Lacibacter sp. H407: one gene and its partner. The protein of the gene in region 1 binds, or shares a complex with, the protein of each later gene. Links are inferred from orthologs where the notes say so. Each region holds a gene or a part of one and is shown on either strand. Other genes may lie near its edges. The genes, in order: hisH and hisF.

Evidence for each region.
Region 2: the proteins of hisH (region 1) and hisF are in contact, whole or in part, in a crystal structure (PDB 6RU0), measured with the Thermotoga maritima proteins. The link is inferred for Lacibacter sp. H407 from one-to-one orthologs. Residues at the interface, in WP_004080484.1 of Thermotoga maritima: Asn15, Arg18, Arg22, Arg117, Leu118, Pro119, His120, Met121, Gly122, Trp123, Asn124, Asn134, Gly135, Tyr136, Tyr138, Val140, Tyr158, Glu180, Lys181, Ser182, Ser183, Lys184, Ile185; in WP_004080486.1 of Thermotoga maritima: Met1, Leu2, Ala3, Arg5, Ser40, Glu41, Asp45, Glu46, Ala70, Glu71, Ile73, Asp74, Ile75, Pro76, Phe77, Asp98, Lys99, Ser122, Gln123, Glu161, Thr195, Leu196, Asn247, Arg249, Glu251.

The regions. Positions count from the first base shown.
Region 1 is NZ_JBBKTU010000001.1:3,384,469-3,400,405, forward strand. The notes cover bases 5,281-8,214. They hold hisH (imidazole glycerol phosphate synthase subunit HisH), read left to right. Parts: upstream 5,281-6,384; coding sequence 6,385-7,044; downstream 7,045-8,214. Other genes in these bases: trpB (tryptophan synthase subunit beta), read left to right, coding at 5,281-5,545; trpA (tryptophan synthase subunit alpha), read left to right, coding at 5,618-6,388; hisA (1-(5-phosphoribosyl)-5-[(5-phosphoribosylamino)methylideneamino]imidazole-4-carboxamide isomerase), read left to right, coding at 7,072-7,788; WG989_RS14805 (lipopolysaccharide biosynthesis protein), read right to left, coding at 7,790-8,214. Outside these bases: trpD (anthranilate phosphoribosyltransferase), read left to right, coding at 1-796; indole-3-glycerol phosphate synthase TrpC, read left to right, coding at 890-1,681; WG989_RS14770 (phosphoribosylanthranilate isomerase), read left to right, coding at 1,678-2,304; WG989_RS14775 (phosphoribosylanthranilate isomerase), read left to right, coding at 2,394-3,029; WG989_RS14780 (hypothetical protein), read left to right, coding at 3,312-4,274; more of trpB, read left to right, coding at 4,361-5,280; more of WG989_RS14805, read right to left, coding at 8,215-9,283; WG989_RS14810 (M1 family metallopeptidase), read right to left, coding at 9,299-11,020; WG989_RS14815 (ABC transporter substrate-binding protein), read left to right, coding at 11,051-12,754; peptide-methionine (S)-S-oxide reductase MsrA, read right to left, coding at 12,803-13,486; WG989_RS14825 (transmembrane-type terpene cyclase), read left to right, coding at 13,666-14,319; WG989_RS14830 (DUF1684 domain-containing protein), read right to left, coding at 14,320-14,898; WG989_RS14835 (endonuclease MutS2), read left to right, coding at 15,047-15,937. UniProt on the Escherichia coli protein: IGPS catalyzes the conversion of PRFAR and glutamine to IGP, AICAR and glutamate. The HisH subunit catalyzes the hydrolysis of glutamine to glutamate and ammonia as part of the synthesis of IGP and AICAR.
Region 2 is NZ_JBBKTU010000001.1:3,149,929-3,165,772, reverse strand. Bases 13,004-15,844 are described here. They hold hisF (imidazole glycerol phosphate synthase subunit HisF), read right to left. Parts: upstream 14,883-15,844; coding sequence 14,124-14,882; downstream 13,004-14,123. Other genes in these bases: WG989_RS13670 (C40 family peptidase), read right to left, coding at 14,937-15,608; hisIE (bifunctional phosphoribosyl-AMP cyclohydrolase/phosphoribosyl-ATP diphosphatase HisIE), read right to left, coding at 13,394-13,990; WG989_RS13685 (redoxin domain-containing protein), read right to left, coding at 13,004-13,392. In the rest of the region: pfkA (6-phosphofructokinase), read left to right, coding at 1-559; pyk (pyruvate kinase), read left to right, coding at 649-2,142; 5-oxoprolinase subunit PxpB, read left to right, coding at 2,222-3,976; WG989_RS13715 (5-oxoprolinase subunit PxpA), read left to right, coding at 3,966-4,703; WG989_RS13710 (NRAMP family divalent metal transporter), read left to right, coding at 4,684-5,880; WG989_RS13705 (2'-5' RNA ligase family protein), read left to right, coding at 6,009-6,569; WG989_RS13700 (CocE/NonD family hydrolase), read left to right, coding at 6,708-8,600; WG989_RS13695 (beta-N-acetylhexosaminidase), read left to right, coding at 8,642-11,074; WG989_RS13690 (redoxin domain-containing protein), read right to left, coding at 11,174-12,301; more of WG989_RS13685, read right to left, coding at 12,307-13,003.

The DNA of each region.
Region 1 (15,937 bases):
TGATCTCAATGGACATGCAGTGCTTGATATTGTTGGCACTGGTGGTGATGGAAAAAACACCTTCAACATTTCTACACTCTCTTGTTTTATTGTTGCAGGTGCCGGACAAAAAGTTGCCAAGCATGGTAACTATGGTGCATCAACCATCAGTGGTGCAAGTAATGTAATGGAGCAGCTGGGTTATAAATTCAAGAACAATGTTGATCAGTTGAAACGTGAAGTGGAAGAAGCAAATATCTGTTTCATGCATGCACCGATGTTTCATCCGGCATTAAAAACAGTTGGCCCTATCCGTAAGAATCTTGGGATGCGTACCTTCTTTAATATGCTGGGCCCAATGGTGAATCCTGCAAGTCCGGCGTATCAGTTGGTGGGCGTATTTAGTTTGGAGATGGCGAGAGTGTACAATTATTTATTGCAGCAAGCAGGTGGTGCATTCACCATTATTCATAGTCTTGATGGATATGATGAGATTTCATTGACCAACGATACAAAAGTGATCACCAATAAAGGCGAGTTTATCATGACACCTGAGCAGTTAGGCAAACGTATGGTACAGCAAACTGATATACATGGTGGCAACAGCATTGAAGAAGCAGCGAAGATCTTCACGAAAATATTAAGTGGCGAAGGCACATGGGCACAGAATGCGGTGGTCATGGCGAATGCAGCTATGGGTTTGTATTGCACTGGTGCTTATAAAACTTATGATGATGCATTTGCAGCCGCAGTTGAAAGCTTGGAAAGTGGAAGAGCGAATGGATGTTTGAAAAAACTGATTGAGTTGAATAATTAAAACGTTGTGTTCTCCGTGCACGCCTCCGTGAACTTTGTGTAACTATAGCGCAAAGGACACAAAGAATGCACAAAGGGAACAAAGAAATAAAATATGAATATTTTAGAGAAGATCATAGTTCAGAAACGAATTGAAGTAGAAGAGCGTAAAGCAAAAACCAGTGTGGCTGAATTGCAGCAACAGCCACTGTATGCAAGACCTGTTCTTTCGTTGAAACAGTTTCTGCTCGATGATACAAAGACAGGTATTATTGCAGAGTTCAAACGTCAATCGCCATCCAAAGGTGTGATCAATGGCAAAGCTGATGTTGTGGAAGTAACAACTGCTTACACAAACAACGGTGCATCCTGTTTGAGTGTGTTGACTGATGAACAGTTCTTTGGCGGCAGCACAAATGATCTGCTGAAAGCAAGAGTGAACGAAATTCCTATCTTACGGAAAGACTTCATTGTTGATGAATACCAGATCACAGAAGCAAAGGCAATGGGTGCTGATGTAATTTTGCTCATCGCTGCCTGTTTAAACCCTGCAGAAGTGAAACGATTAGCGACCTTTGCAAAATCGCTTGGGCTGGAAGTGTTGCTGGAACTGCATACAGAAGAAGAGCTGGAGCATATTTGTGAGGAAACGGAAATCGTTGGCATCAACAACCGCAACCTCAAAACATTTGAAGTGGATATTGAACGTAGTTTGCGCATGGCCAAACAAATTCCGGCAGATAAAATTAAAGTAGCGGAGAGCGGCATCAGTTCCGTTGAAAATATATTATTGTTCAAAGCAAACGGGTTCAGAGGATTTTTGATTGGTGAGAATTTTATGAAAGAAGAAAATCCCGGAAAAGCATTTGAACAATTCACACAACAATTAAAAAAAGCAGAAGCATGAATATTAAAGTTTGCGGTATTACCCAATTGAAACAGGTACAACAGTTAGAAGGATTGGATATTGATTTTGTCGGATTTATTTTCGACAAGAATTCTCCCCGTTATGTAGAAGGAAAGCTGGATAAGATAGAGATCAAGAAAGCGGATTACGACATGAAGAAAGTAGGCGTGTTTGTGAATCCATCATACAGCGATATCCTCGATGCCATTGAAGATTACGGTTTGGATGTAGTGCAATTGCATGGCGAAGAAACACCTGAGTTTTGTTCTGATCTTAACGAAGATGTGGAAGTGATCAAAGTATTTCATATTGATGAATCGGTGAAAGATATTGATGCGTTGGTAGCACCTTATGATGAAGCTTGTGATTATTATTTGTTCGATACAAAAAGCGGAGACAAGAAAGGTGGCACCGGCAAACAATTCGACTGGGATGTTATTGCAAAAAGCAAAATTGAAAAACCGTTTTTCCTGAGTGGTGGTATTGGTATTGAAGATGTAAAACGGATCAAAGCATTTAAGCACCCTGATTTTTATGGTGTGGATGTTAACAGCAAAGTTGAGAAAGCACCCGGTGAAAAAGATATGAGTTTGGTGCTGCAGTTTAAGTTAGGGATGAAATAGTCGGAACTGTGATTTGCGGGATGACAGGATTGTTGGGACGATGAATAACGATTGCGTATGCTTACAACCAACCAATTAAGGCAAAGCGTATGAGAATTAAAGTTTGCGGCATGACCGATTTGCAACAGATGCACCAATTAGGAGAAATGGGTGTTGAATTTGCCGGAATGATCTTTTACCACAAATCGCCGAGGTTTGTGTTAAAGCATTTAAATGGTGTACAGGTGAAACGGGCGAAGCTGAAAGTGTACAAGGTGGGTGTGTTTGTAAATGCGTCGTATGATGAGATCATTAATCATGTAGAAAATTTTGGGTTGGATATGGTGCAGCTGCATGGTGATGAAACGCCGAAGTTCTGTGAAAAGGTATCGGATTACATTTCGGTGATCAAAGCATTCCGCATCACTGATGATGATAATATTCCCTGGAAGATCAAAGATTATGTGGAAGCGGTGGATATGTACATGTTCGATACGATGGGTGCAGGTTACGGCGGCACAGGAAAAAAGTTTAACTGGAACATGCTGAAAGGCTTGAACATCGGCAAACCGTTCTTCTTAAGCGGAGGAATTGAGCCAACCGATGCAGCAGCGATCAAGGAATTTGCAAAGGAAGAAGTAGCAAAAGATCTGTTTGCATTGGACATGAACAGTAAGTTTGAAACGATGCCCGGAGTAAAAGATATGGAATTGGTGAAGAGGTTTGTGGGAGAGTTGAGAAGATGAGGTTGAAACACAGAGACACGGAGGTACAGAGATTTAGTAAAGATTCAATTTATTTTGAGAGATCGAACCGTCATGTCGAAGAAGGAGACATCTCTGAAGTTTGAAGTTGCTTGAATGTTTGTCAACCCGATTAAAGAATACAATATGAGATTTTAGAGATGCCTCGTGCCTCGGCATGACGCACTCAGACTAAAATTTACAATTTAAGTGGTAGAAGTATAAATGGATGGTGAGTTTGTGTAAATAAATGTGCTTATTCATCAACTATGATAAACAACTATTATGAAAAAGACTATTTGTTTGTTGATCTTGTTTTACGCTAATTATGCGATTGCTCAATTAAAAGTTGAACAACTGAAGAATGATTCTTTGATGAAAGTATTCATAAGCCAGCAAACGGGAAAAAAGTTTCAGGATTTGCATTTTATGACCTTAAAAGAATTAAGAGATAGAAGAGTAATTGGGGTTAATTCAAAATTGGATTCGATTAAAACGGAGAAAAGCTTGATTGCAGATTTTAATAAAGATGGTAAACAGGATTTGGTTGTAAGTTATGCGGTGCGAACACCGTCTCAAAAGTATGTTGACGGGTTTTATGTAATGACTTTTGTATCGACATTATCAGGGGATTACAAAAAGAAGAATCTTTGGAATGAGTATGATCATTTGTATGGCAGTCCAGTCAGATTGTTTTCAAATCCATTGTATTTTGTGTTAGCACGACTTGAATACGAATTCAGAGAAGAGAAAATACGATATGATACATTGAAATACTTTCAGGGAGAATTTATAAATGTGAATGATGCTTGTGTGAAGGCTTTTGATAGTATAAAATATTATAGAACATCAAATTGGGTTTCGTCATCTTATCAGTATAGTCATTTGACGGTATTCTCAAATATGACAATGAAACGAGAGGATTTTAATGACGGTAAGAAGAGAATTTATACGTGTTCATTAAAGGTTGAAGTGTTCGATAGTTTATACAAGCTTATCTGCCAGGTTAACCTTTGGAATTTAAAGGAAAGCTACGAGATGAAATCTATTTCTGATGCAGGTACATCGCATCTCGTTATTGGGTATCGGGGTGTTGTAAAGACAATTGATGATTATGGCCATTGGGGGAATTTTGGGTTGGGAGCTTTATATAAGGTTTTGAATAGATTAAGCGATGAGGCCCAATGGACTTTATTGATTCCACCGAAAATTGAATATCAACCTCAGAAAAAACTGAAGCTTAACTGATGCCCTCTGCACAACCGATGAAAGGATTGCGACGCAACAGTTGATGCCATGAAAAACAAAAGCTGGTATCATTAAAATATAAAATGATGGAAACAACATATCAAAAACCTTCTTCGCAAGGTTATTACGGAAAATTCGGTGGAGCGTATATTCCTGAAATGCTGCATCGAAATGTGGAGGAATTGCAGAGCCGTTACCTCGATATAATGAGCGATGCTGCTTTTCAAAAAGAGTTCAGGGCTTTGCTGAAAGATTATGTAGGTCGTCCCACGCCGTTATTTTATGCAAAGCGGTTGAGCAAACAATTCAACACCAACATCTGGCTGAAGCGTGAAGATCTTTGTCATACCGGTGCGCATAAGATCAATAATACGGTGGGACAAATTTTGCTGGCTGAACGTCTCGGTAAGAAACGCATCATTGCAGAAACAGGTGCGGGACAACATGGTGTGGCAACGGCAACAGTGTGTGCGTTGAAAGGCGTGGAGTGTATTGTGTACATGGGCGAAAAAGATATTGAACGCCAGGCGCCGAATGTGGCTCGTATGAAAATGTTGGGCGCAACTGTGGTACCTGCAACAAGCGGCAGTAAAACATTAAAGGATGCAACGAATGAAGCCATTCGTGACTGGATCAATAATCCCAACGATACACATTATATCATCGGCAGTGTAGTAGGACCGCATCCGTATCCTGATATGGTGGCGAAGTTTCAAAGTGTGATCAGTGAAGAAATGCGTTGGCAGTTAAAAGAACATACGGGCAAAGATTTACCTACGCATGTAATGGCGTGTGTGGGTGGTGGCAGTAATGCGGCCGGTGCGTTCTATCATTTCTTAGATGAGTTGAGTGTAAAAATTATTGCTGTTGAAGCAGCAGGTCATGGTGTGAACAGCGGAATGAGTGCAGCTACCACACAACTTGGTAAGCCGGGTATTTTGCACGGCAGCAAAAGTTTGTTGATGCAAACAGCAGATGGACAGGTGGTAGAACCACACAGTATTTCAGCGGGATTGGATTATCCGGGTATAGGCCCCATGCATGCAAATTTATTTGACAGCGGTCGTGGTATATTTTTAAGTGCAACAGATGAAGAAGCATTGGACGCTGCTTTTGAAGTAAGTAAGCTGGAAGGAATTATTCCGGCGTTGGAAACAGCGCATGCGTTTGCAGTGTTGCATACTTACAAGTTTAAAGAAGACGACCAGGTGATCATTTGTTTGAGTGGAAGAGGGGATAAGGATTTGGCGACGTATATGAAACATTTATAACAGCAAAGGCACGAAGGCGCAAAGAAGAGTAAACTTTGTGCTTAGCGACTTTGCGACTTAGCGGTAAAAACAATGAGTAGAATTAAAACATTATTTGAAAGAAAAAGAAAGAACGTTCTCAACGTGTATTGCACTGCAGGTTATCCGCAGTTGAACAGTACAATTGAAGTCATGAAAGCGTTACAGGAAAACGGTGCAGATTTAATTGAGCTTGGTATGCCGTACAGCGATCCGTTAGCCGACGGTCCGGTGATACAGAACAGTGGATTAGTTGCATTGGCAAATGGTATGACGATTGAAACATTGTTCACCCAATTGAAAGATGCACGAAAGGAAATTAACGTGCCAATCATTTTAATGGGTTACATGAATCCTGTATTGCAATACGGCTTTGATCGTTTTTGTAAAGAGGCGGCTGCGGTTGGTGTGGATGGGTTAATACTGCCTGATTTGCCGGAATATGAATTTGAAACAGAGTATGGTGCCATCATCAAAGCAAATGGGTTGGATTTTATTTTCTTAGTTACTCCTGAAACAAGTGAAGAGCGGATTGAGAAATTAGACAGCTTGAGTACAGGTTTTTTATATGCGGTTTCATCTTCATCTACAACAGGCAGCAATCAGAACATGACAGATGTAAATGCATATTTGCTGAAATTAAAAAACATGCAGTTGAAAAATCCTGTGTTGGTTGGTTTCGGTATTAAAGACAAACAGACTTTTGATACTGCTTGCGCCAATTCAAACGGAGCTATAATTGGTACAGCTTATATTAAAGCATTGGATGGAACGAATGATGTGGCTGCAACAACAAAAGCATTTCTTGAAACCGTATTATCATGAGTGAAGATAAAAATAGCGGAGTCTCTTCAGTTCCCCCTTCAGGGGGCGGAAGGGGCACTATAGCAATTGTAAAATACAACGCAGGGAATATTCAGTCGGTGCTGTTTGCACTGGAACGTTTGGGTGTTGATGCAAAAGTGACGGATGATCAGGATGAATTATTTGCTGCTGATAAAGTTATCTTCCCCGGTGTGGGTGCTGCACGCAGCGCTATGGATAGTTTGAAAGAGAAAGGTTTGGATGCTGTCATTAAACAATTAAAGCAACCTGTGCTGGGAATTTGTGTAGGTATGCAGTTGCTGTTTGAACATTCGGAGGAAAGCGATACAACATGCTTGGGAATTATTCCAGCGAAGGTGAAGTTATTCAAGAGCGAAGAGATCAGCCCCGACATTCCTATTAAAGTGCCGCAGGTTGGTTGGAATGATATTTACAATCTGAAAACCGATCTTTTTAAGAATGTACCGGAACATAGTTATATCTATTATGTGCATAGTTATTATGCGGAAATGAATCCGTATTGCATTGCAACATCAAACTACGGGTTAGAATATGCAGGCGCTGTACAGAAAGATAATTTTTACGGTGTCCAGTTTCACACGGAGAAAAGTGCGAAAGTGGGAGACCAGATACTCAGCAATTTTCTCTCCATCTAATTAATAATTTATAACTGATAATTGATAATGCAAATTATTCCGGCGATAGATATCATTGAAGGCAAATGTGTTCGATTGACAGAAGGAGATTATTCTCAGAAAATTATTTACAACGAAAACCCATTAGAGGTAGCCAAAGAATTTGAAGGAGCAGGTCTGCAACGTTTGCACCTGGTTGACCTTGATGGAGCAAAAGCAGGTGCAGTTAAGAATTGGAAAGTATTAGAAACAATTACTTCTAAAACTTCACTCATTATTGATTTTGGTGGTGGTATTAAGCAGGAAGAAGATGTAAAGATCGTTCTCAATTCCGGTGCAGCATTGGCAACTGTTGGAAGCATTGCTGTGAAAGATGAAACGAAGTTTGTAAGCTGGCTGGAGCAATTTGGTGCAGAGAAATTTTTATTAGGCGCTGATGTAAAGAATGAAAAAATTGCTGTAGGCGGTTGGTTAGAAACAACAGATATCTGGATATACGACTTTATAGAAAAATACATCAATCACGGTGTTCAGCAGATCTTCTGCACCGATGTAAGTAAAGATGGTCGTCTCGAAGGCCCATCAACTGAACTCTATAAAAACATTCTTCAAAAATTCCCTCAACTGCATTTTATTGCCAGTGGTGGTGTTAGCTCCATGAAAGACCTGGATGAATTAGCCGAGATCGGCTGTAATGGTGCTATCGTCGGCAAAGCCATTTATGAAGGCAGAGTAACTTTGAATGAATTAAAGAAGTTCAGTTAAGTTATTTTCTTCCAAAACGCTTTTTCGCTATGTCTACCAACTGCATCGCATCAGGCGTAAGCTTGAATGCAAAGATGCTTATGAAGAATAGAACGGTAAACAAGGTGCTGCGCAGAATAATTCCCATCCATCCATTCATTTCGCTGAAAAGATAATAGCTGATGAAATAAGCAATGACAGCAGTTACAATACTGAATATTGTTTTGCTGCTGAATGGTTGCAGCTGAAAACGCTTCCAGAGAAAAACATAACGGATAAGATTATAAACTGTGAACGATATCAGGTTGGCATACGCACTTCCTTCAATGCCGATTTTTTTGATGAGAATATAATTCAGCGGCAGTATCATCAGTAATAACAATACGCCTGTAATAAATTCAAAGCGCCATTGGGTAGAGGTACCGATGATCTGAGAGTTAACACCCGTGCCGGCATCGATGATGCGTGAAAGTCCCAAAATAAAAATCACCGATATACCGGTTGCATATTCGGCCTGGATATTCAACAACCGAAATGCATCTTCGATATTGAGCCAGATGCCGCAAAAAATAAACATGGCAGCTAGCAACAGGTTAATAGAGGAGCGTTTGTAAATACGATCGATCTCCGCCATGTTTTTGTCTTTCCATGCCTGCGCCAACGTAGGAATGGCGATAGCGTTAATACTACGTTGCGGTATCTGAATCAGGTTGGCAATATAAGAAGCAAGGGCATAAATGCCTGTTGGGATCATCCCCATAATACTTGCAATGAAAATGCTGTCCATTACCTGCGACAGTATAAAAATGATCTGACCGGAAAAAATAAAGCCGGCCAGCGTCAACATCTTTGTTTTGAATTTTCTTGTAACTCTGCTAACGGTAAAGTTTAAGTGCAGGTGTTTATTTTTTACCAGTGAAACAACAAGCAGTATTGCAATAATGAGAAAGCTGAAGGCAAACAGTTTAATGAAAAGATCAAAATCGACCAGTTGAAACAGGTATAGCACGATCAACAGGGTAGTGATCAATCGAAAAGCAGTTTCCCGTAAAAAAGCCGGATAAATTGTTTTACGAACACTGCCGCTGAATGCTTCAAGCACAGTAAATAGAAGGATTCCGAGACCAAATGGGAATACCCATTTATAATAGTCAACAAACAAAGGAGAGCGACCGATAAATTTTTGAATCACCAATGGCTCAAAGATCAATCCGCCGGCAACAACAAGACAAAAACCAATGAGTACAGCACTGAACGACCATGTCATCAGATCATTGTCTTTCGCTGCAAGGTTGTCTTTATAATAAGGATAGAATTTGTAAATAACGGAGATCACACCAAGGTTTGCGCAGGCAAACATGAGTTGCCCGACATCAAAAAACAAACGGGTAAGTGCATATTGTTCTGGTAAAAAACTACCATTCTTGGTAAAAAACCAGGTATTGATAAATCCAATAAAAAAGCCAATGTAAATGACGATGCTGGATACGATGGCTTGTTTCCTGATTTGACCCATATTCAGTCGAAGATATTATTTTACCTTTTTATAAGTCACATAAAAGTTTTTATCCATCAACTTACTGATGTCTTCGCCGGGCTGAAAATTGGTACGCAGTTTCTGCCAGTTTTCTGTAGCCAGCATTAATCCATATTTTGGCCTATTGCTGTCAGGTAGAAGTATTGGCATATTAAATCCTTTTACACAATTTACCCAACGGTAGTTTAAAACTTGAGTAGCGTTTTCTGTTTCCAGGTAATATTCAAGTACGGGTACTTGCGTGGTGCGCAGATATTGATCAAACATTTTGCTCAAATTAAATCCTGTACGTTTGGAGATAAAGTCTTCAATTTCGGCACCGGTTACTGTTTTGTGATAATATTTTTCATTCATATCACGCAGCAATAAACGGAACGTACTTTTATCGCCAATGATCTGCCGCACCATATGGATCATATTGGCAGCTTTCGGATACATATCTCCACTACCTTCTTTGTTCACATTGTATTTGCCAACAATCGGAATATCGTTACGGATATTTTTGCGAACACCTTGCACATACGCATCACCTGCTTCGGTTCCAAAAATATAATCGGTGTATAATGTTTCGCTGTAATTGGTAAAGCCCTCATGCACCCACATGTCAGCAATGTCTTTTGTGCTGATGTTGTTGCCATACCACTCATGACCACTTTCGTGAACGATGATGAAATCCCATTTCAATCCCCAACCAGAGCCGCTCAGATCATTGCCTTTATAACCATTCATGTACTCGTTACCGTAAGCAACCGCACTCTGATGTTCCATGCCAAGATGATTGCTTTCCACCAGTTTAAATCCATCTTCATAAAAAGGGTAGGGCCCAAACCAATGTTCAAATGCATGTAGCATTGGCTTTACCTGATCAAAATGTTTTTTTGCCTTTTCAAGATTGTAGTCAAGTACATAATAATTGATATCCAGTTTTCCATTCTCACCATTCAATGTATCGCTGAAATTCACATACTTGCCCACGTTCATGGTTACATTGTATAAATTGATCGGTTGTGTTACAACCCATGTCCATATTTTATTTCCTTTGCCATCGGCTGCTACGTTTTGCAATCGGCCGTTTGAAACATTCACTAATGTATCAGGAGCAGTGATGCTGATGTTTACACCATTATCGGGCTCATCGCTTTGGTGATCTTTACAAGGCCACCAAACACTCGCACCTAAACCCTGACAGGCAACGTTGATCCATGGATTTCCATTTTTATCTTTCTTCCACACAACGCCACCATCCCAAGGGGCACGTAAGGCTGGCTTTGGTACGCCATGGTAAACGATGCGTAACTGATGCAGATCTTTATCGCTGCTGATTGTTTTTGGTAATCTGCGTTTGGGTGTCTCAATAAACCATGCATTTCCTTCACGTGAAAAACTCATAGAAACGCCGTTTAGAATAGCACTGTCAATGATCAATGGATCCTGCAAGTCGATCTGCATCCTTGCGGCTTTCTTTTTAACCAAACGGAAGTAGATCGTATTGTGTCCTTTGATTGTAAAGTTTAAAAAGTTGGGCGTTACATGCAGATCATACTTCACCACATCCCACCAGGCACGTTCAGGAGTTATTGAGCCACGTAATGTATCATGTCTCGTAAGTTTTTCGTTATTATGAAACGATTGGGATTGCGTTGAAACAGATTGTAACAACAAACAAAGAGTGATGCTGATAAGGGCTAATTGATTCTTTTTTTTCACCGGGTTCATATTTGACCCTAAATTTAGCAGTAATTCTTTATGGCAGATGCGAAAAATATAAGAGAAGTACGAACGGCTACCCAAAGGGCGATGTTGCTTGTAGGTTCAATACTTTCTCATTTCTCATTTTTCATTGTTTATTTTTCATTTCTCGTACTTCTTTCCTGCGGCAAGGCTAAAAAAAACGAACAACAGATTTTCCGGTATAATGAAGTAAGTGGTATCAGTTCGCTGGATCCTGCATTCGCCAAAAGTCAATCGGTGATTTGGGCTACACATCAGTTGTATAACACATTGGTTGAAACCGATCAGCAGTTGCACATTGTGCCATCACTTGCAAAAAGCTGGGAGATCAGTGACGACAGGCTGCAGATCATTTTTCATTTACGGAATGATGTGGTTTTTCATGATCATCCTGTATTCCCGAATGGAAAAGGGAGAAAGCTGGTTGCTGCAGATGTAGTGTACAGCTTTAATCGGTTGATGGATAAGAATACAGCAAGCCCCGGTGCATGGATCTTTAACAACCGGGTCAATGGGGCAAATGGTTTTGTTGCTGTAGATGATTCTACTTTTCAAATCAATTTACTACGCCCATTTGTACAAATATTGGGTGTACTCAGCAATGTATATTGTTCCATTGTTCCGAGAGAGGTGGTGGAAAAATATGGACCTGATTTTCGTCGGAACCCTTGCGGTACCGGTCCGTTTCAATTCAAAGCGTGGGAAGAAGGGCAGGCATTGATACTTGTGAAGAATAAAAACTATTTCGAAAAAGATAGTGCAGGAGATCGATTACCGTATGTCGATGGAATTAAAGTAAGCTTTCTTGAAAGCAAAGCAGCGGAGTTTATGGAATTCCGGCAAGGCCGTTTGCATTTCATCAACGATATTGATCCTTCGTTTAAAGATGAAGTATTAAGTAAGAAAGGTGAGTTGCGTGAAAGTTGGAAAAACAAAGTGCAGTTGAACAAACATCCGTATCTCAATATCGAATATCTCGGCATATTGGTTGATTCATCGAAAGATGTGGTGAAGAATTCGCCGCTGCGGTTAAAAGCAATTCGGCAGGCGATCAACTATGGGTTTGATCGACGCAAGATGATGTTGTATTTGCGCAACTCCATTGGTACTGCTGCAGAAAGTGGTTTTGTGCCGATGGGCTTGCCCAGTTTTGATACCGCTGTTGTAAAAGGTTATCATTATGATCCGGCGAAAGCTGCTGCTTTACTAAAGCAGGCCGGATTCAAAAGCATACAGGAAGTTCCTGAAATAAAATTGTTGACGATTCCGATCTATGCTGATCTGGGAAGTTATATTGCCCGACAGTTGCAGGATATTGGATTGAATGTAAAAGTGGAGATCGTTCAAAAAAGTTTGCTGTTGACTCAAACGGCGAAGAGCGAAGCGTTGTTTTTTCGTGGTAGCTGGATCGCTGATTATCCGGATGCAGAAAATTACCTGAGCGTGTTCTATGGGAAAAATCCAGCACCACCGAATTATACCCGCTACAAGAATCCTGTGTTTGATGCCTTGTACGAACAATCGAATAAAGAACCCAACGATTCCTTCCGTTATCGTTTATACCAGCAAATGGATCAATTACTCATGAACGATGCGCCGGTTGTTCCCCTTTGGTATGATATGGTGATTCATTTAGTACAACCGGAGGTAACAGGATTTCAGCCCAATGCATTGAACTGGCTGGAGCTGCGACGAGTAAAGTTGGTGAGAGGTGAATAGTGAGTATCAGTCCCAATTACTAATCACGAATTCCTGATTCCTTTAAACTTAATTCTTCCGCTTCTTGTCTTTAAACACTTTGTCAAACTTTTCCAGTTTAGGTTTAATTACATAGTAACAATACGGGTTTGAATTTTTATTGTTGTTGTAATAATTCTGGTGATAGTTTTCTGCTTCACTGTAATTTTTATATGCTTCAATGGTCGTAACAATCGGGTTATCGAAGGCGCCACTTTTATCCAAGGCTGCTTTATATTGTTCTGCTTTTTGTTTTTGTTCTGCATTATGATAAAAAACTGCACTGCGGTATTGCGGACCTGCATCGTTACCCTGACGGTTTAATGTAGTAGGGTCGTGCGTTTGCCAGAAAATTTCCAACAGTTCATCAAACGAAATTTTCTTTGGATCAAATACGATCTGTGCTACTTCTGCATGACCGGTGGTTTTTGTATTTACCTGTTCATACGTTGGGTTTACTACGTGTCCGCCACAATATCCACTGGTAACTTTCAACACACCTTCCACCTGTTGAAAAATAGCTTCCACACACCAAAAACAACCGGCACCAAACGTGGCGGTATCAATTGCGGCTTCATTGCCTGTGCTGCCGGTAAAGGCAACTGTATTTAAATTGTCGTTCATCATTTTATTATTCGGTTCACTGGTAACGCAGGAAAAAAACAGGAACGAACCTAGTGCCACACTTGTATTGAAAAGAAGTTTACTCCACATATCGTTTGTAATTTTAAGCAACATGCAATTTACGTGTAAAACTGTGCCGAAAGTTTTGATTGCCTTGTAGTACGGATGACAATTTAGGGATTTTAGAAATGCTTTAACGTTTGTGTTGAATTTTGGCTTGCATCTTTTATCTTTCCGCACAGATACATTCATCACCGCATTTACAACGTATGGAGTCAACCGAACTGCTATCCCTGCTGGTAGCTGCCACCATGGGATTATCCTGGACAATTGTATATCTTCTCGTGATTTATCGTTCGTTTAAAGATAAGCAGTGCGGTATGCCTTCAGTGGCCATGGCCTTTAACCTTTCCTGGGAATTTCTGTACTCCTTTATGTTTTACGATGCCCAATCGAACCTGCAGTTATGGATCAACCGGGTGTGGTTTGTATTTGATGTGCTCATTTTTGTTGCTTTTCTGATGTACGGAGCCAAACAGTGGAACAAATTGTATCAAAAGTTTTTCTTTCCGTATGCAGTAGCCATGGTACTGGCAGCTTTTTCGTTGCTGTACTTCTTGCAGCTTGATTTTGGCGACAGTGCAATCACTTATTCTGCTTTTACCATGAATGTGTTAATGTCGTGGATGTTTATTACAATGTTCCTGAAACAGCAGGACTTAAAAGGGCAGGCATTTGGCATTGCTTTTTTTAAAATGCTCGGCACGGCTGCTGCAACCATTATTTTATTTCTACGTTACAGTCAGTTTTTGCAGATGATGGGTGTACTCTGTTTTATACTGGATATGATCTACATTATATTAATGACAGACCGGTACAAAAAACTAAATCTGCATTTGATAACCCGACGTTTGAAAGCCTGATCATTTCATGAAATTCAATTCGCCTGCTTTTATTGCAACAGGTAAATCGTTTTCCTTTGGTGGAATAGGACAGTTGTAACCCGCAGCATAAGCACAATAGGGATTGTATGCTTTGTTAAAGTCGAGCACATACACTGTGTTTTGTATGTCGGAAATGTTGAGGTCAATGTATCGTCCGCCGCCATAGGTTTCGATGCCGGATGTTTTATCGGTAAACGGAATAAATAAATGTTCACGATATTTTTCTGAAGTCAGTAATGAACGTGATTGGTAGATCTGCAATTCAACAGCGGTATCATGTATGTTAAATCGTATAATGCCGTGCACCCGGTATTGTTTCTTTTCAGTTCCGGTGCTGTTCATTAAAAACCACGGACTGTTTTCTTTTCGTTCAAATGCTGCTGTGATCCTGTATTGTTTCCGGACTGGATAAAACTTCAGGTTCTTTTTGTCGGCACCGGTTACCACTTCATGATCGGCAATATATTTTTCCTGAAACAGGTTCAGCGAATCTTCATAGCTGCTCTGTGCAAATCCAAGGCAGGGAAGAGAAAGCAGAACAAGTAAACAAAATCGCATGGGTGCTGTTATTTGAGGCAATTTAAGAAACAGTCAGCAATTCAAGGTAGAAGCCGTTCGCTGCTGCGCTTGTTGCAGTAAAAGAGTGCGACGCAAGGAACGATGAATAGAATTACCTTTGCCGGCAACAAAAAAGTGGTTTTCAGTGATTAAGTTTTTTCCCGATTCGGCCTTGGTTCAGTTGGAGTTTGATAAAGTGAAGGCTTTGTTACATGCGCATTGCAAAACGGAGTATGCGAAAGACAAGGCAGAGAATCTCCGTATCCATACCCGAAAAGAATATATTCACACAGAGTTGCGGCAGAGTTATGAAATGATGCTGCTGCAACAGCAAGGCCAATATTTCCCCGTTGATTATATTTTGAATTTAGGAAGAGAGTTGAAGTTGTTATCAATTCCCGGGGCAGTGTTAACAGAAGAGCAGTTGGTGCATATCCGTAAACTGGCAGAGAATACACAAAGCATTTTCCGTTGGTTTGATGCAGATCGAAGGTCGGCTTATCCTGCATTAACACAGGTAATTGAAGGAACGTATTACGAAAAAGTAATCCTTGAATTGATCAATGATGTGCTGGATGATGGAGGTGTTGTAAAAGATGATGCCAGTGAAGAGTTACGTGATATTCGGATGAGTTTGTATCGCAAACGGAATGAGTTGCGTCGTGAGTTTGAAAAGGTGTTGAAGAAATTACAGAAGCAAGGTTATGTAGCAGATATTGAAGAATCGTTTTTAAGTGGAAGAAGGGTAGTGGCTTTGTTTGCTGAACAGAAGCGGCAGGTGAAAGGAATTCTACATGGCGAAAGTGAAACAAGAAGAACTGTTTTTATTGAACCGGAAGAAACGATTGAACTGAATAATGACATCTTCAGTTTGGAAAATGAAGAGCGACGGGAAGTATATCGTATTCTGCGAGTATTGACAGAACAACTTTCTGTATATGCATCGTTGCTTGCAACGTACCATACCGTATTAGGTGAATATGATTTTATAAAAGCGAAAGCGAAGTTGGGAGTAGACATGCAGGCGAACTTTCCCATG
Region 2 (15,844 bases), 240 kb from region 1 along the record:
TGGTTTTGATACGGCTGTAAACACAGCAGTTGAAGCTATTGATAAAATTCGTGATACAGCCGATGCACATGACCGCCTGTTTATTATTGAAGTGATGGGCCGTGATGCAGGTTATATTGCCTTGCACAGTGGTATTGCCACCGGTGCAGAACATATTTTAATTCCCGAAACAAAAACCGATCTTGAGTTGGTAGTTGATTCGCTGGAAGAAAAAGAGCGCCGTAAAAAATTAGTGAACATGATCGTGGTAGCTGAAGGTGATGAAACAGGTGGTGCCAATGAAGTAGCCACTATCATCAAAAAACGTTTACCACATCTTGATACACGTGTTTGTATTCTCGGACATATTCAACGTGGAGGCTCTCCTACTTGTCTGGATCGTTTGATCGCAAGCCGTTTGGGTTATGCCGCTGTTGATGCATTGATCGAGGGCAAACACAATACCATGATCGGTATCATGAATAACAAACTTCATTTTACACCGTTGGATAAAGCTGTGAAGGCAAAACAACGCATCAGCGATGAGTGGATGAAGATCGTGAAGATCCTGGCCAGTTAAGAAACACCTCAGCGTTTTTAGTTTACAATTGAACAGGCGATTGCGCCGCACACATAACGATTACACTAAACCAAACAAACTTTCAGACTATGTCGAAGTCAGTTTCAAAATATTTGCACACCGAAATGGATAAGGAAGCAGGAAAACGACACATGGGCCATCGAACAAAGATCGTGGCTACTGTTGGACCTGCATGCGATACATACGATAAGCTTTTAGAACTGGTAAGGGCCGGTGTAAATGTGTTTCGCTTGAACTTTTCACATGGTGCACACGAAGACAAAGCACAGATCATTGAGCATATCCGCAACATCAATAAGAATGAACCGTACAACATTGCCATTCTTGGCGATCTGCAAGGTCCAAAACTCCGTGTAGGTGAAATGGAAGGGGGTGGTATTGAAGTTTCAGAAGGTGATGTATTGACATTCACCAATGAAAAATTGATCGGCACCAAAGAACGCATTTATGTATCGTATCCCGATTTGCATAAAGATGTAAAGCCAGGCAATATCATTTTGATCGACGATGGAAAACTGGAAGTAAAAGTAATTGGCATCACTCGTGAAAAAGATGTGCAGGTGCAGGTTACATTGGGCGGAAAACTTTCTTCAAAAAAAGGGATCAATTTACCCGATACAAAAATTTCTTTACCTGCATTGACTGATAAAGATCTGGCTGATCTTGAATTTATCATCGATCAGGAACTGGATTGGGTGGCGCTTTCGTTTGTACGAAACGTAAAAGACATTATTATTCTGCGTAACAAACTGGATGAACGCAAAAGCAAAAGCAAGATCATTGCAAAAATTGAAAAGCCTGAAGCTGTTGCCAACATCCGTGATATCATTATCGAAAGCGATGGTATTATGATCGCACGTGGCGATCTGGGTGTTGAACTTCCGGTTGAACAAGTACCATTGATCCAGAAAGATATTATCAAGAAATGTATCCATCGTGCCAAGCCCGTTATTGTGGCAACACAGATGATGGAGAGTATGATCGACCGTGTAAAGCCAAACCGGAGTGAAATTACCGACGTAGCCAATGCCGTATTGGAAGGTGCTGATGCCGTGATGTTAAGTGGTGAAACAGCAACAGGTAATCATCCATCGCTGGTAGTGGAGACAATGGTGAAGATCATTGAAGAAGTGGAAGGAAGTTCTTACTATCGTTACGATCGTGAAGAAGATCTGAAACCACAACCCCACTCACCTTCGTTCTTAAGTGATGCGATCTGTTACAACGCCTGCGAAATTGCAAAAGATGTAAATGCAAGTGCATTGATCGGTATGACGCTGAGCGGCTACACCGGTTTTATGTTGAGCAGCTTCCGTCCAAAAGCACCGTTGTTCATTTTTACAAAAGAACGGAAACTTGTAAATCAGTTGAGTTTAAGCTGGGGCGTTCGAGCATTTTATTATTCAGAAGAGATCAGCGTGGATGATATCATTGCTGATCAGATTAATATTTTAAAAGAGCGTGGTTTTGTACAAACAGGTGAAATTGTTGTGAACACAGGAAGTACACCGGTTCATCTGCATTTGCCAACCAACCTCATCAAACTGACCGTAGTCGAATAATCATCGTTTTATACAAATACAATTCAGCGCCCCGTTTTACGGGGCGTTTGTGTTTACTGATTTTGTACTTTCATTGTTCATGCAGGATGTTACATACATACCCGTCAACGAATCGTCGGTACTGCTTTCTTTTGGATCAACCATAGAAAGCAGTATTCATGAGCGTTTGATGCAGGCAAAGCAATTGATTGAGCAATATCCATTTGTTGGTTTTATTGAAACAGTACCGGCGTATAATTCACTGGCTGTTTATTATGATCCGCTGCAGATCGCAAAATCAGAAGAAACAATTGCAGCAACAGTCATCAAGCAATTGAAAAACATCTTACAGAACGAAAGCGTTGCAATTGATTCAGTTGTTGAACGATCAGTGATTACGATCCCCGTTTGTTACGAAGAAAGTTTCGGGATCGACTTGCAGGAACTTTCCGCATCGCTACAACTTTCCATTGAAGAAATTATTCAACTGCATCAAGGTAAATCCTATCATGTATTTATGATCGGCTTTACACCCGGCTTTCCGTATATGGGAACAGTGGATGAACGTTTGACCACACAACGAAAAACACAACCACGATTGCAGGTTCCACCCGGTTCTGTTGCTATTGCAGGAAATCAAACCGGCATCTATCCGTTTGCAACACCCGGCGGATGGAATATTATTGGCAGAACTCCTATCAATATTTTTGATCTGCAAAAAGATAATCCGTTTTTATTAAAAGCAGGTGACGAAGTAAAATTCAAAGCTATCACTATAAATGAATTTGAAAAGTATGATTCGTCAGACGACCTCATGGGACGGAATTTAACAAACAGCATCAATCATCCGAAGAGAATATCTGACAAGAAAAAACAGATTATCCATATTGAACAATGTGGTTTCTTAACTACGCTGCAAAATACAGGACGCACTCGCTACTTGCAGTTTGGCGTAAGCAAAAGCGGAGCAATGGATGAATATACAGCCCAACTTGCAAATACATTGATTGGAAACGATCCAAAAGAAGCTGTATTGGAAATCACACAATCGCCGCACCGTTTTCGTTTTTTACAGGATGCAGTCATTGCTTTTACAGGTTCCGGTTTACAACCACAAACAGAACATACCATCATTCAACTCAATCAACCGGTTTTCATTTCAAAAGGAAGTATGATCGAATGCAAACAACCCATCCATGGTTTTCGGTTATACATGGCCGTGGCTGGAGGTTTTGAGGCTGATGAGTTCTTGGATAGTTCTGCAACTGATTTGTTGGTAAAAGCTGGAGGCTATCAAGGGAGGCCATTGCAAAAGAGCGATGAATTAAAACTAAGAATAAACTTATCTCCTTTACAGAAAACATTAATGACGGTGCTGAAAGCAGGCGCTGTTGTTTCATTAAATATTACAGCGCCTGACTACGCCACGAGCAATATTCGTATCATTAAAGGTGCTGAATGGAATTATATGGATGATGCATCAAAAGCAATTTTGTCGGGAGGCACATTCAGTATCAGTCCGCAAAGCAGCCGCATGGGATATCGGTTAAAAAAAGAAGCATTCAAAACCGAACAAGCATGTGAGATCATTTCTTCTCCTGTTACACAAGGAACAATGCAATTAACTCCTTCCGGTGAGTTGATCATTTTAATGGCCGATGCACAAACAGTTGGCGGCTATCCACGTGTTGCACAGGTATGTGCTGCTGACCGTTCGATGCTGTCACAAAAAAAACCGGGTGATCAGATTCATTTTCAATTGATCGATCTGCAACTGGCAGAAGAATTATATTTGAAACAGGCTGCGCAATTATCAAACATCAAACAAACGCTGGAACAATTATATGCAGGTTGATTTGAATTGTGATTTAGGTGAAGGATTAGCAACTGATGAGCAGATCATTCCGCTCATCAGCAGTGCAAATATTGCCTGTGGTTTTCATGCAGGCAATGTTGAAACCATGAAACGAACGATCGAACTTTGCATGAAGCACGGCGTTTCAGTTGGCGCTCATCCTTCCTGGCCCGATCTCGAAAATTTTGGTCGCACAGAAATGCAACGCTCCACAAATGAAATCTATGCGATTGTTACAGAACAGCTCAATATCATTTCCGGAATCACCAATGAGCTTGGCGGCAAACTGCACCATGTAAAACCACATGGGGCATTGTACAATCAATCAGCAAAAGATAAATCGATCGCTGCTGCCATTGCAAAAGCGGTTTACGAATTTGATGCTGGTTTATTCTTGTTTGGCTTGAGCGGCAGCATTTCATTAACGGAAGCAAATGCATTGCAGTTAAAAACAGTGCACGAAGTGTTTGCTGATCGCACGTATCAGGATGATGGCAGCTTAACACCCCGCTCCCAAGCCAATGCATTTGTTGAGAATGAACAACAAGCAGTACAGCAAATTTTACAAATGATCAATGAACAAACTCTTACGAGTGTAACAGGAAAGATCGTTCCTGTAAAAGCAGATACGATCTGTATACATGGCGATGGAAAAAATGCCGTCGCTTTTGCAACAACCATTTCATCAGCCTTACAACAAGCCCGCATTGACATCAAAGCAAACTAACTGGAAACTATTGGGCGGCAAAGGTGCAGGTGCTGCTTTTCTTATGGCAACCTCTGCTATCGGCCCGGGTTTTCTTACGCAAACTACGGTGTTTACACAACAGCTCATGGCGAGCATGGGCTTTGTGATTCTTGTTTCGGTGATCATTGATATTATTGCACAGCTGAACATCTGGCAAATACTCACGGCTAATAATAAACGAGGATCGGAATTGGCCAATGAAGTGATTCCAGGAAGTGGTCATGCGTTGACTATTTTAATTTGCCTTGGTGGGTTAGCATTTAATATTGGCAATGTGTCGGGTGCAGGGCTTGGACTAACGATTCTCTTTCCTATCAGTTTAAAAACAGGAAGTTTGATCAGCGCAGGAATAGGGGTCGTTCTTTTCCTCTCAAAAGATACAGCGAAAGCAATGGACCTGTTTGTGAAACTGCTTGGAATTGTAATGCTTGGCTTAATGCTCTATGTGGTATTTTCTGCGCAACCTCCACTTGCTGAAGTAGCATACCGAACGGTTGTTCCTTCGATAATTAACTTAACATCCATTGTAACATTGGTTGGGGGCACTGTAGGTGGTTATATTACGTTTGCCGGCATTCATCGCATACTGGAGGACCGATCAACTACTGTAAGTATGAAAGAAGTAAAACGGAGTGCAGTGAGCGGTATAGTTATTACTGCATTCATGCGTGTGCTTTTATTCCTTGCAATTTACGGTGTGCTGTACAAAGGAGTTCAATTGAACCCTTCTAATCCCACGGCATCTGCTTTTCAATCGGCGGCAGGTACAATTGGCTATAAATTATTTGGAATTGTTTTATGGAGTGCCGCCATTACCTCACTCGTTGGTTCAGCATTTACATCTATTACTTTTTTAAAAACATTACATCCTGTATTCAACAGGCAACCACGCATTACCACGATCATTTTTATTTTGATCTCAACCAGTATTGTACTACTATGGCAGAAGCCTGTTTTTATTATGGTGATCGTAGGAACTCTCAATGGTTTTATTCTTCCCTTTTCGTTGGGGCTAATGTTATGGGTGATGATGAAACGAAAGCTGAAGCATTACCAACATCCTGCATGGTTGTTGTGGAGCGGATGGATTGTTGTAGCCGTTATGCTGTGGATGAGCATTGTTACATTTGTGAATGAAATTCCGAAGCTCTTCTAATTGTTTGCCACTAAGACACAAAGGCACGAAGTGCCTCGCTCCCGCCCGACGTAAATCAGAACTATAACTGTTTTTGTTGTAGCTCTTTGAGTCCTTGCGCCTTTGTGGCCACATTCATATTTAAACAGATGAACAATTCTGCAACACATAGCATGTATTTCCTCGCTGTACTTTGTCCGGCATCCATTGATGAAAAAGTGCAGGCATATAAATTATGGATGCGTGATCGGTTTGGATGTACAGTAGCACTAAAATCTGCAGCGCACATTACACTCATTCCTCCGTTCTGGATGGAAACGAATTCTGAAGAGCTACTGTTTGAAACGCTTACTCAGTTTCAAACAACCATTCCTGCATTTCAAATTCAGCTGAAAGGATTTTCGCATTTCAGTAACCGTGTACTGTTTGTTGCGGTAAACGAGAACCATCAACTGGGGAGTTTGCGTAAAGCTGTGGAAGATCATTTCATTCAACCGTTTCATGGCATCATCAAACCCGACGACCGTGCGTTTCATCCGCATGTAACCATTGCCAACCGTGATATCAAACCGGGCGACTTTATCAAAGCCTGGGATCATTTCAAACGCCTGTCGTTTGATGAAGATTTTGAAGCAACCGCTGTTTCGTTACTTAAATTGAGCCCGGGAAAATGGAATGTAATCAGTGAACAATCTTTCTGTTCCCGGTGAGCCACTATTCCTTCAACAAGCGCTGGATAAAGCCAGCAACTACCTTGTAACTATGCGTGCAACCGATTGAACAGAATCCGTGAGCGGTGGCACCCTTTTCAACCAAAATCAATACCTTTCAAACTTAAATTTCAAAGCATGAGAAAACTGGTTTTTATCCTTCTGTCGGTTTTTGTTTTTCAATCCGCATTTGCACAAACGCTCAACCCGCAGGATTCTGCGTGGATAAAAGACAACTACACAAAAAAAGAACTTTACATTCCTATGCGGGACGGTACAAAACTGTTTACAGCTGTGTACACTCCAAAGAATAGCAGTGAGGCACACCCGATCTTGATGAACCGTACGCCTTACTCCTGTGCTCCGTATGGTGAAACAAGTTTTCGTGCATTCTGGGATAATCATTGGCGCTACTACATGCGTCGCAATTATATTATCGTTTTGCAGGATGTGCGTGGCCGTTGGATGAGTGAAGGTGAATTTGTAGATGTGCGTCCTTACAACCCAAACAAGAAAGGAACCGAATTTGATGAAGCGAGTGATACATACGATGCAATTGACTGGCTCGTAAAAAATCTTCCGAACAACAATAAAAAGGTGGGCATCTTCGGCATATCGTATCCCGGTTTTTATTCAACCATGGCTGCATTGAGTAATCATCCTTCACTCGTGGCCGTTAGTCCGCAGGCACCGGTTACCGATTGGTTCATGGGCGATGATTTTCATCACAACGGTGCATTCTTTCAAATGGATGGCTTTTCGTTTTATTCATCATTTGGCAAACCACGTCCGAAACCAACAACAGTTGGCTCACCCGGTTTTCAATTCCCGACAAGAGATGCGTATAAATTTTATTTAGAAGCAGGCTCTACAAAAAAATTAGCAGAGTTGATCGGCGACAGTATTGCATTCTGGCAGGAGATGTACAAACATCCGAATCTGGATGAGTGGTGGAAAGCACGGAACGTTCGCAACTTTGTACAAAACGTTCCATCGCATACCGCAACATTGGTTGTGGGCGGTTTGTTTGATGCAGAGGATACGTATGGTGCATGGCGTACTTATGAAGCCATTGAAAAGAAAGCAAAGAATAATAACCGGATCGTAATGGGCCCTTGGCATCATGGCCAATGGAGCAGGGCCGATGGTAGCAGTTTAGGCAATGTAAAATTTGGCAGCAACACATCAACTTATTATCAAAACGAAATTGAATTGCCGTTCTTCATGCATCATCTCGAGGGGAAAGCAAACATTGATCAATTGGCAGAAGCAACGATCTTTTTTTCCGGTGAAAATAAATGGCGCAATTTTTCAAAATGGCCTGCTGCCAATGTTGAAATGAAATCGATGTACTTACAGGAGAACGGTCAACTCAACTGGAACAAACCAACCGTTGCAAAAAGTTCTACTGATTATGTGAGTGATCCTGCAAAACCTGTTCCGTATACAGAAGATGTACACTTCAGCCGTACCATTGCTTACATGACCGACGATCAACGTTTTGCAAATCGCAGAACCGATGTACTTTCTTTTCAAACAGATGTATTAACTGAAGACGTAACACTCGGTGGTACAGTTATCGCTGATCTGCTCGCCAGTATTTCTACAACCGATGCTGATTTTGTAGTGAAGTTGATCGATGTGTTTCCGAGTGATTTCAGTTATCCGGGCGCAACTGCAGCAGCCGGTCGTGTAGGTGGTGGCAGTTATCCAATGGGTGATTACCAGATGCTGGTGCGTGGCGAAGTAATGCGTGGACGTTTCCGCAACAGTTTTGAAAAACCGGAAGCATTTACTCCCAACAAAGTGGAGAAAGTAAAATTTGAATTACCGGATGTAGCACACACATTTAAAAAAGGTCATCGCATTATGATTCAGATCCAAAGCAGTTGGTTCCCATTAGTGGATCGTAACCCACAGAAGTTTGTAAACATTTATGAAGCTGATCCAAAAGATTACATCAAGAGCACCATTAAAATATGGCACGATGCAAAAAATGCATCCAGCATTATCCTGCCGGTATTAAAATAAAAAACCAATTATTCAGTAAACTAAAATAAACGTCCTCACAGATGAAAAAATTCTTAGCGATCTTGCTTGTATGTTCGTCGTTCATTACCTCCGCACAGGAGATCAACATTATTCCGCAGCCATTTGAAGTAAAACAACTGGTGAAAGGAACCTACACGTTAAAACAAACGATTACGTGGAGCAGCAATTTCCCCGACAATGAAGGTGCAAGCGCTGTTACAAGTTATCTCGCAGAATACTTAAAAAAATATTATAACATCGAAGCAGTAAAAGCAAAAGGCAACAAAGCTGATATTGTTTTCGCATCAACACGCATGCCTACCGGTGGTGCATTGGCTTATCGTTTAAACGTAAGTAAAAGCGGCATCCGCATTGAAGCAAATTTTGATGAGTCGGCATTTCATGCAGTACAATCCCTGATTCAATTGTTGCCTGTTCAACAAAACGGAACTGCGGAAATTCCTTTTGTACAGATCTACGACAAAGCACGTTTCGATTATCGTGGCATGCATCTCGATGTGGGCCGTCACTTCGAGCCTGTTTCATTCATCAAAAAATATATTGATTACCTCGCATTGCATAAGATCAATGTTTTTCATTGGCATTTAACGGAAGATCAGGGCTGGCGTATTGAGATCAAGAAATATCCTGAACTCACTTCAATTGGCAGTAAACGTAATGGCACCATCATTGGCCGTTATCCGGGCAAGGGAAACGACAACAAACCCCATGATGGTTATTACACACAGCAAGAAATTAAAGAAGTAGTGGCTTATGCAAAAAGCCGTTTTGTAGAAGTGGTTCCTGAAATTGAGATGCCCGGTCATGGCAGTGCGGCGATTGCTGCGTATCCATGGTTGAGTTGCTTTCCCAACAGAACCACAAGTATTCCATTGAACATGGTTTCACTGAAAACCGTACAGGAAGCACAAAGCGGACGTGTAAAATTTGTACAGGAAACATGGGGTGTGTTTGACGATGTATTCTGCGCAGGAAAAGATGAAACATTCGGATTTCTTGAAAAAGTTTTGGATGAAGTAATGACATTGTTCCCGTCGAAATATGTACACATTGGTGGTGATGAGTGCCCCAAAACACATTGGAAGCAATGCCCCAACTGTCAGAAGCGTATGAAAGAGCTGAAGTTGAAAGATGAGCACGAACTGCAAAGCTATTTTGTACAGCGCATTGAAAAATATCTCAACATCAAAGGCAAAACACTCATTGGCTGGGATGAAATTCTCGAAGGTGGATTGGCTCCCAACGCACAGGTAATGAGCTGGCGTGGTGAAGCAGGCGGTATTGCGGCTGCAAAAGAAAATCATTATGTGATCATGACGCCGGGCAGTCACATGTATTTCGATCATAAACAAACGGCAAATGAAGACTCCGTAACCATCGGTGGTTTTACAACCGTACAAAAAGTGTACACGTACGAACCAATTCCAAAAGAGTTACCAGAATCGCAGTGGAAGTTTGTGCGTGGTGCACAAGCCAACGTATGGACCGAATACATGAACAACACCAGCAAGATCGAATACATGATCTTTCCACGAATGGCTGCATTAAGTGAAGTGTTGTGGACTGCAAAAGAAAAACGCAATGCTGCTGATTTTGAGAAACGTTTACTTGTTCAGTTCAAACGATATGATATGTGGGGAGTTAATTACAGCAAGGCATACTTGCAAGCAGAATCCAAAGTAACTCCCTCACAATCGCCGAATGCTGTAAGATGGGAAGTGAAAGTTAAAAATCCAGGGGCCTTTCCAGTTGGAATTTTTCGGAATGTAGAATCGGAAAAAATTCCAGATACAATTCCTGTTTATAACTATCAGGGAGATATTACACATTACGAGTACAGGAACAAAAGAACTGCATTTGTAGGTTATATAGATTTAGAGAACCCTTTTATAGAAGTAACCAAAAGTGGGAGCTATGTTGCGTATGTATGCAACTATTCCAGAATTGGAGTACATTGTAAAAGCCCCAAGGATTCTGTTTCTCAAAACTTCGTGTTTACTAAATCAACAGGAACAAAAATTACACTTACGCATCAACCCTCGGAAAGTTACCCCGGTGATGGCGCTTTTACATTAGTAAATGGAATTGTAAATGAAAAAGGTTTGGAGCGTACACATGAATTCATAGGCTTTAACGGCACAGATTGTGAAGCTGTCATAGATTTGGGAAGCAAGCAACCTATCAATCAAGTTACAGCATTCTTTCTTGATCAAAAAGGAAGTTGGATATGGCCCCCCACTGCCCTACAAGTCGAAACGAGTGACAATGGTGTTCAATTTAATAAGATTGGAGAAGCAAGTAAAATGATGGATAATAAATTACAATTTACTACGCCTGAACTTTTAACCCGTTTTGTAAAAATCAATTTACGGAATCATGGCATCATCGATACTGGTTTTGACGGCGAAGGGCACAATGCATGGTTATTTGTGAGTGAATTGCAAATTGATTAGGCAACCAAAAATCTGATATAAACAAAAGCCGATGTTCGTAAACGAACATCGGCTTTTCTCTTGTGCCTTGATTCCTCTTGAAACTTGAACCTTGTGCATTTACTTCAAAATCTCTTCCAGCTTTTTTTCCAATGCCTCTCCTCTTAAATTCCGGGCAACGATAATTCCATTTGGATCAATGAGCATGTTGAACGGAATACCGAGAATGCCATATTGTTGCGATGCGGCATTTTCCCAGCCTTTCATATCACCCACTTGTGGCCATGAATATTTATCATCTTTGATGGCCTTTAACCATTTGTCTTTACTTTGATCAAGCGACACACCAAAAATTTCAAAATTCTTTGGCTTGTACTTTTCGTATGCTTTTACAAGATTGGGGCTTTCAGCACGACAAGGGCCACACCAGCTTGCCCAAAAATCAACCAACACATATTTCCCACGAAAGGAAAAAAGGGAAATAGGTTTTCCATCGGCCGTCGGTTGTGTAAAATCAGCTGCTTCAACTCCCACCATCGACTTTTTACCAATGGCAATCATTTCTGCGATCTGTTTTCCCTTTTCTGAAGTACGCAATTTTTCATTGAGCAATACAAACATGGGCTCAGCAGTTGCCGCATCCATATCCATTCCCAACGATTGCTCCACCATATACAATGAAACCGGTGAAGCAGGATTATTCTTTACAAACTTCAATTGTTCAGCAGCAACTAACACCTGCGACAAGTTGAACATCTCCATCACCTGATTGGTAGCTTCCCTGTTCTTTGCCTGGCCGTAACTGTAATACACATCACCGATCTTATCTTCCAGTTCTTTCAACAATTTGGTTTGTTGTTGATATTTATAATAATCATTCACAAGAGCTGAACCTTTTACTTCTGCTTCACTCAACCATGTTTTCGAAACAATAGTAATGGTTCCTTCATCAAGAAATAATGTGAGATTGTTACGGCGATATTCCGTCATATCGAAAGCTTTACCCGATGGAGGATTTGACTCCTGCAGCATCAATGTAGCTGTTACCGGCTCATTAATGGTTCCTTTAATTTCAAACTTACCATCAACGAGTTTTGCTTCTTCAGCACTGTTGCCATTGTTCCAGCTCAGCAACACATCATACTTTTTTGTGTTGGCAGGTAAACTTCCGCTCACTACAAATTTCTTTTCCTGTGCTGTTGCAGACAAACCGGCAACCAGCAGCAAACACATCATGAATTTATACATACAGATTATTTGAATAGTTCTTCCAAACGTAATTGCAATTCTTCGCCACGCAGATTTTTTCCGATGATCACTCCATCCGGACCGATCAATAAATTTTGCGGGATAGAAGTGATCTTGTAAATACGTGCGGCTTCATTGCTCCAGAATTTGAGATCGCTTACATGCGTCCAACGTAGCCCATCTTTTGCGATCGCCTGCAGCCAGGCATTACGGTCACGGTCAAGCGAAACACCTAACACGGTAAAGTTTTTGGCGTTGTATTTTTCGTAAGCCGCCACGAGATTTGGATTCTCCATGCGACAAGGGCCGCACCAGCTGGCCCAGAAATCAACCAACACATATTTGCCACGGAACGATTGTAACGATACGGGTGCACCCGATGTATCGGCTTGTGTAAAGTCAATGGCTTCTGTGCCGATTGCTCCAATTTTATTTTCTTTTACAATGGCACCTACCATGCGGCCATAATAACTTTTTTGTGATGCTTCGGCCAGTGTAGTAAACCGTTGATCTAAGATTTCGGCCTGTTGAAAAAAGCTATACAGAAAATAAAGCAGCAACGGTGTTACGGCTGATTGATTGTGTGCTGCAATGTACTCATCGGCACGGATATTAATTTCTGCTGCCAAACTGCGAATGAGATCATACAACGAATCCTGTTTCATTTGCATGGCAGGACTCTGCAATTGTTTTCCCAGTTGATCGAGCTTGCCAAAATACGGATCGAACAACCGGCGGAAATTCATAAACTCATCATGTGTTCGGGAGCCACTCACTTGTGCAGTTGCAATAGAATCGATATGTGCAGACACAGTTACCGCCGATGCATCTAAAAAAATACCCAGGTTTTGTTTTGCACCATCCACCGTAAGTACATGCAATGCATTCTCAATTAAATTTCCACGCAATTCAAACTTGCCGTTCTTGATCACCGATTCGGCAAGCGTTTCACTTTCCTGACTGTCGAAACGCACACTGATTTTAGTATTTTCTTTGGCACCCCTGATGGTTCCTTTAATGGAAAACACCTGCTGCGCCTGTAACTGTACAGACGTAAAGATGAGGAATAGGGCAATCAACCTGCTGTTCATATTATCGTGAATGACGTTGTTTGAGTACGTAAATAACGTCTTGCAAAGAAACATTTTTCGCTCTTAACAAAACGATAAAGTGGAAGAGCAGATCGGCTCCTTCATTTAAGAAAAGCTCTTCGTTATTATCCTTGGCTTCAATAATTACCTCCGTTGCTTCCTCTCCTACTTTCTGTGCGATCTTATTGATTCCTTTACCAAAAAGCTGTTTTACATACGACGTTTCATCGCTGCTTTTACGGCGCAGTTCAATGATCTCTTCTAAATACGATAAAAAGTCGTCGCTGTGATTTTTCTCGCTCCAGCAAGTATCCGCACCTGTGTGACAGGTTGGCCCGGCAGGCTCGGCTTTAATGAGCAATGTATCCTGGTCGCAATCGAGCAACACCTGTTTCACTGATAAAAAATTGTTACTCTCTTCACCCTTCGTCCACAGGCGCTGTTTGCTGCGGCTGTAAAACGTAACCTTGCCTGTTTCTTCTGTTTTTACAAATGCTTCTTCGTTCATAAAACCAAGCATCAATACTTTGCTCGTTTTATAATCCTGGATAATGGCCGGTAACAGTCCGTCGTGATATTTTGAAAAATCTGGTTTCAATTTGTTGATTTTTATTTTTGTTTGATAGAAACGCTGATGACGCTGATTTAAAAAGATACAACTTATCAAAATCAAATCCGTTTCATCAGCACTATCTGTGTTATCTGTGACTCTATTGTCTTCATCCGCAAAGCTAAATCCTTACTGCAACATTTCTTCCCTTCAAATAAGCTTTCAAATCAGCAATTTCAATTTCTTTAAAATGAAAAATGCTGGCTGCTAACCCTGCATCCGCATAAGCCAGTTCAAACACATCAGCAAAATGCTGCATGGTTCCGGCTCCGCCACTTGCAATTACAGGTATGGGCAATTCAACTGAAAGCTTCTTGGTAATGTCCAACGCAAAGCCTTGTTTCGTGCCATCATTGTTCATACTAGTCAATAAAATTTCACCTGCTCCCAAATCAACGCCTTGCTTTGCCCAATCAAAACATTTGATGTCGGTTTTGGTTCTGCCGCCATTCAGGTACACATACCATTCACCATCTTCTTCTTTCTTGGTATCAATCGCCAGCACACAACATTGGCTGCCCGCTGCCATCGCAATATCATTGATCAACTGCGGATTTTTAAACGCTGCCGTGTTTACACTCACCTTATCGGCACCGGAGTTGAGCAATACGCTCATATCTTCGACGGTGCTGATACCGCCACCAACAGTGAACGGAATATTTACATGACGGGCAATACGCTTTACCAGTTCGCTTAATGTTTTCCGTTTTTCAACGGTTGCAGTAATGTCAAGAAATACCAGCTCATCTGCACCCTGTTGGGCATACAATGCACCGAGTTCAACAGGGTCGCCTGCATCACGCAGGTCTACAAAGTTGGTGCCTTTTACAGTGCGGCCATCTTTTATATCAAGACAGGGAATAATTCGTTTTGTCAACATAAAATAAAAAAGGCTTCAATCTAATTGAAGCCAAGCTCGTTGCAAAGATAATGCTTATGGTCGGGGTGAACTATTTTGTAATACACGGCCTGCACCCAGCAATTTGCGGCTCCAATAGGTTTCGTTGAGATCGCTGATCATAACGCCACCCGATGTAGATGCATGAACAAACTTATTATTATGGAGGTATACACCCACATGAGATACGCCGCCTCTAGTATTAAAAAACACCAGATCACCTTCCCGTAAATCAGACAATGGTATCCAGGTAGTGGTTTCTTTTTGTTCACGTGCTGTTCGTGGCAATTGCATGGCAAACACGCCCAACATCAATGTTTGCACAAAAGCAGAGCAATCGATCCCTTTTTGCGTAGTGCCGCCAAGTCGGTAGGGCGTTCCCCACCACTCTTCAATTCGGTCGTATAAACTTTTATTTTGGAGTGTTTCGACCGGTACGTCCAACTTGATCGCATATTTAAATTGTAAAAGAGAAAATAACTCTAACGGAGAACTGCTTTCTGCATATTCTTTGGGGTGAAATAAATCCGATGAATTGTTTCCGGAAGAAGCAGCACCAACACGAACCCGTTTGTATTCAGGCTTTACCTCAGCGGTTTCTGAATTGGTTGTTGTTGATTGCGTTTGCCTGGGTTGAAACGCATTCTTTACCGCACTGCAGCTGCTGAATACACATAGAACAGTCAGGTATGTAAGCAAATGTTTCATGGTATTGAAGCTTTCAACTTCGTAAAAGTAACTTTATTGGCTCTTTTTATCAAAAAACAAGCCAAATCGTCTATGCCTTAAAGATAGTTTCTGATAAGCGACTGACAAATTTTCATTCATATTTTTTCTCATTCGTGCCATATTCTTGTCTTTCATCGTTTTAATCAAGAACGATGAATTGCAATTGTGGATTACTTTCTACCTGTTAATTAAAAGCAGAAACCGAAATTTGACGC